One region of the Exiguobacterium sp. E4787 genome, then DNA from elsewhere that is predicted to be linked to it. Evidence: predicted binding sites of a transcription regulator. Region 1 holds the regulator's gene; the other holds the start of a gene.
The links. The regulator Rex, encoded in region 1, represses fermentation and respiration genes when NADH is low (regulators of the CRP and FNR family bind a similar motif). The targets are predictions, from matches to a motif close to TTGTGAAATATTTCACAA.
Positions count from the first base shown of each region.

Region 2: the regulator Rex is predicted to act here: its motif matches at 1,405-1,422, upstream of KNP80_RS02760 (formate/nitrite transporter family protein).

Region 1 is NZ_JACSLY010000021.1:9,257-11,462, forward strand. Features, by position in the region: gene KNP80_RS15255 (ABC-F family ATP-binding cassette domain-containing protein) at 1-948, opposite strand, end outside; gene KNP80_RS15260 (redox-sensing transcriptional repressor Rex) at 1,098-1,754, shown strand; gene KNP80_RS15265 (twin-arginine translocase TatA/TatE family subunit) at 1,754-1,972, shown strand; gene tatC (twin-arginine translocase subunit TatC) at 1,975-2,206, shown strand, end outside.
Region 2 is NZ_JACSLY010000002.1:56,864-59,069, forward strand. Features, by position in the region: gene KNP80_RS02755 (anaerobic ribonucleoside triphosphate reductase) at 1-313, opposite strand, end outside; gene KNP80_RS02760 (formate/nitrite transporter family protein) at 503-1,345, opposite strand; gene KNP80_RS02765 (50S ribosomal protein L25/general stress protein Ctc) at 1,554-2,206, opposite strand, start outside.

The sequences.
Region 1 (2,206 bases):
GGCGCTGCGCTCATCACCGTCCGGCGCTTCCATCCGGTCGACTTTCTCGAGCCGTTTACGGACACTCTGGGCCCGCTTCGTCGTTGTCGCCCGGGCGATGTTACGCTGAATGAAATCCTGCATCTTGGCAATCTCTTCTTGTTGCGACTCGAACTGTTTCTTCTCTTGCTCGTAAATGGCAGCCTTCTGTTCAAGGTACTTCGTGTAGTTGCCGACGAAGCGACGGCTCCGGTGGCGCGACAACTCATAGACGACCGAGACGACGCGGTCGAGGAAGTAGCGGTCGTGGGAGACGATGAGGACGGCGCCTTTATAGCCGCTCAAATACTTCTCGAGCCAACCGAGCGTCTCGATGTCCAAGTGGTTCGTCGGCTCATCCAAGATGAGCAGGTCTGGACTCTGGAGCAGCATCTTCGCGAGGGCGAGGCGTGTCCGTTGTCCGCCGGAGAGCGTATCGATGCGGCGTTCGAAGTCGTCCGGATAGAACCGCATCCCGTGAAGGACAGAGCGGATCGTCGCCTCATATTGATAGCCGCCACGGTCTTTAAACGTATGCTGTTCTTCATCGTAAGACGACAAGAGGCGCTCATAGGCGGCCGGGTCGTTCAAGATGCGCTCGGAACCCATGTCTTGCTCCATGCGGCGCAGCGTCTTTTCTTGTTCGATTAAATCGGTGAAGACAGTCAACATTTCGTTCCACATCGTCTCGTTCGACTCTAACCCTGAATCTTGGGCCAGGTAGCCGATGGTGACGTCTTTCGGCTTCATGATATCGCCCGAGTCGTAGTTGTATTCCCCGGCGATGACTTTGAGCAGTGTCGACTTGCCGGCACCGTTACGGCCGACGAGCGCGACGCGTTCGCCTTCTTGAATCTCGAGTTTGACGTTCTCTAAAATCGGCTCGACGCCGAATGATTTCGATAAGTTATTGACTTGCAGTAGGATCAAGTGAAAAAACCCCTTTCTCTCTATTTAGTATACTTTATTTCTTCCCCTTTTCAGGTATATTCATTGAGTGGTCATGTGAATTCGTTTACAATCAAGGTGTATGAAATTAGATTCGTTTGAAACGCGTCGTAAAAAGGAGGCTCTTTCCGTTGAGTCAAAACGAACCAAAGATTCCGCAAGCGACAGCCAAACGGTTGCCACTATACTATCGGTTTATCCAAAGCCTACATTCATCAGGAAAACAGCGTGTCTCTTCTGCTGAACTGAGCGAGGCGGTCAAGGTCGATTCGGCCACGATTCGTCGCGATTTCTCGTACTTCGGTGCGCTCGGGAAAAAGGGATATGGCTATAACGTACAGTATCTGTTAGACTTTTTCCGTAAGACACTGAATCAGGACGAGATTACGAACGTCGCCTTAGTCGGGGTTGGTCATCTTGGGACAGCTTTCGTCAACTACAACTTCCTTAAAAACAATAACACACATATCGTCGTCGGGTTCGACGCAGACGAGACAAAAGTCGGCACGACGATGTCCGGTGTCCCGATTCATCACGTGGATGAGATGGAACAGATCATGAAACAAAACAAGATTGATGTCGCCATCTTAACGGTGCCGTCTACCTATGCGCAGCCTGTCGCGGATGACTTGGTCCGCTTCGGCATCAAAGGCATCTTGAACTTCACACCGGCCAGGCTTACTGTGCCGGACACGGTCCGCGTCCATCATATCGACTTGTCGATCGAACTCCAGTCGCTCATTTACTTTATGCAACACTATCCATCTGCTGAGGGGGTCCATCAATAATGGAATTACTATCATCGTTGCTCGTCGTCGGTATTCCTGGGGGAGCGAGTATCTTCATTATCGCCATCGTCGCGCTCATCATCTTCGGGCCGAAGAAATTGCCTGAATTCGGACGCGCCGCCGGACAAACGCTCCGTGAGTTCAAAAATGCCACAAACGGCATGATGAACGAACATGACGAGAAAGATAAGAAAGAACTTGAGAAGAAAGAGCAGTAATCATGAATCATCAACCTGATCAAGAGCGGGCGCTGTCCGATCACTTGACAGAGCTGCGGAGACGACTGATGCTGTCGGCATTTGTCGTCTTTGCCTTCTTTTTGATCGCTTTGCCGAGTGTCAAATACGTGCTCGCCTATCTGCAGGCGGACCTCGTCGAACGAGGGCTCGAACTGAACGCCTTTGGGGTCGCGGACCCGCTCATGATTTACTTGAACTTGGCGCTCGTCATCG
Region 2 (2,206 bases), on a different contig from region 1:
AACGGATGTCCTGGGGTGGTCGAATCGTCCCGTGACCGGTATGAAATCCGTTCGTCAACAACTCGCCGAGCGGGATTTGACAACACGTCGTCGATCCCGTCACGTAATAGTCGGCGTCGTGGATGTACAAAAAGTTGTCTGCGACGGCCTGACGTGTCCTCTCTGACAACAAATACGTTGTCGACAGCTGTTTCGATACTTCCGAGGATAATCGTGCCAGTTTGCCAAGTGGTGATTTCCCGTCGACGTTGGCGTTCTCTTGTACGAGATCTTGATCTGGGAGAACACAGACATCTTCATAAAGCTGGAGCATGTTCACTCCGCATCACCTCACTATATATTGATATGAATCGAGTTATGAACTCGATTCAATTCCATATATAGATTATGTCATGTTTGAGCATGGAGATGTGGAGTCTAAATTGTGAGCGTTGGTTGTGATATAAACGCAAAAACAGCCAAGCCCGCATATGGACTCGACCGTTCTTTCAAGTGACCCAACTTATAATTCTTTAGCTGGTTTCACGATTTTTAATTCAACTTCTTCTTTTTCCTCTGACTCTTGAGCTTCGCGCAAGCCTTTCGCGTTCAACCACGTATAGATCGCACCCATGAACAAGGCGCCGCCGATGATGTTACCGAACGTGGCCGGAATCAAGTTGTGGATGGCGCCGGCAAAGCTAATCGCCTCAGGGTGTGGGACGACGAGCGTGAGCGCAAATAAGACGAAGTTGGCGATGACGTGATCAAATCCTGACGCGAAGAAGACGGCGACGAGGAAAATCATCGAGAAGATTTGAGCGAACTCATTTTTCATCTGTTTTGGTAAGAAAATCGCGAGACAGACCATCCAGTTACAGAAGATGGCACGGAAGAAAATCTCGACCGTCGTATGATGCATCTTGCTCTCGACGACCGCGAACAACCAGTTATCCATCCCGAGTTCTTGGATGACGCCGGTCGGGGCGAGCAACAAGGCGAACAAGACGCCACCGAGCGCGTTCCCGACGAAACAAAGTAACCAGACGAGCATCGTGTCGCTGAGCGTCGTATAGCCGCGTAACGTCGACGTCGTGAAGTACATTGTGTTCCCCGTGAACAGTTCGGCTCCGCCGTAGATGATCATGACAAGGGCGATCCCGAATGAGAACCCGCCGATGAGTGTCGTGAACGGCGAATCGATCAAGTACATCCCGTTGACGACTTTAAGTGTGAAGATTGAAGCGAATCCGATAAAGATCCCCGCGAGCATTGCCCGTAAAAAGTATTCCATTGGCCGATAATGAATCATTTGCGAAGATGCCTGAGCTTTTTTCCGTAATGATTCGAGTGCATGGATTTCCATTGATGCCATGTCACAAACCCTTCTTTCTGTTTGAATGAACCCATATAATAAGAACGAACATGTGAAATCATTAACAATATAAGCCCGAATCCAATAAATTGCAATCGACCTTGGACCATGTTGACACATTTTTCACATCGTAATCGTTTACATATGTCGGATTTGTGACGAAAAAAACGACCCTTCGCAAAGGGTCGTTCGATCATGATTATTCTTTGCCTTCAGACTTCTCTTCAGACGCTTCAGAAGTTTCGTCAGCTGACTCTTCAGTCGCTTCGGTTTCACCTTCTGTCGTTGTCTCTGTGTCTGCTTCAAGCTCCTCAAGCGAGACCGGCTCGTTCACAGATGCGATTTGAAGCTCACCATCCGAGACGATTTCATAGTCTTTATTCTCTGGAATGTCAGCTACCGTGACCGAATCACCGATACCGAGTTCAGACACATCGAGTTCGATGCGTTCAGGAATGTTGGCCGGTGTCGCCGATACCGTTACTTTATAGAGCGTTTGCGCCAAGAAGCCGCCTTCTTTGACACCTTTAGCGTCGCCGACGAGTGTGACGTCCGCTTCGACTTCCGTCGCTTCGTCCATCTTTACAGCCATGAACTCAACGTGCTTGTATTCGTTCGTGAACGGGTCAACTTCTGTCCCGTGAACGAGCGTGTTCACTTTCTTGCCGTCGATGTTCAACTCGATTAACGCGTTGTCACCGTGTTCGCGGAGAATCTTGCGAAGTGCCATCTCCTCGAATGCAACTGGTGTGCTCTCGACTTTATAGCCGTATACGACACCTAGTACTTTACCTTCTTTACGCAAGTTTGCGCGGACCGAACGTGGTCGTAATTCTCGTTTCGTTACTTTAA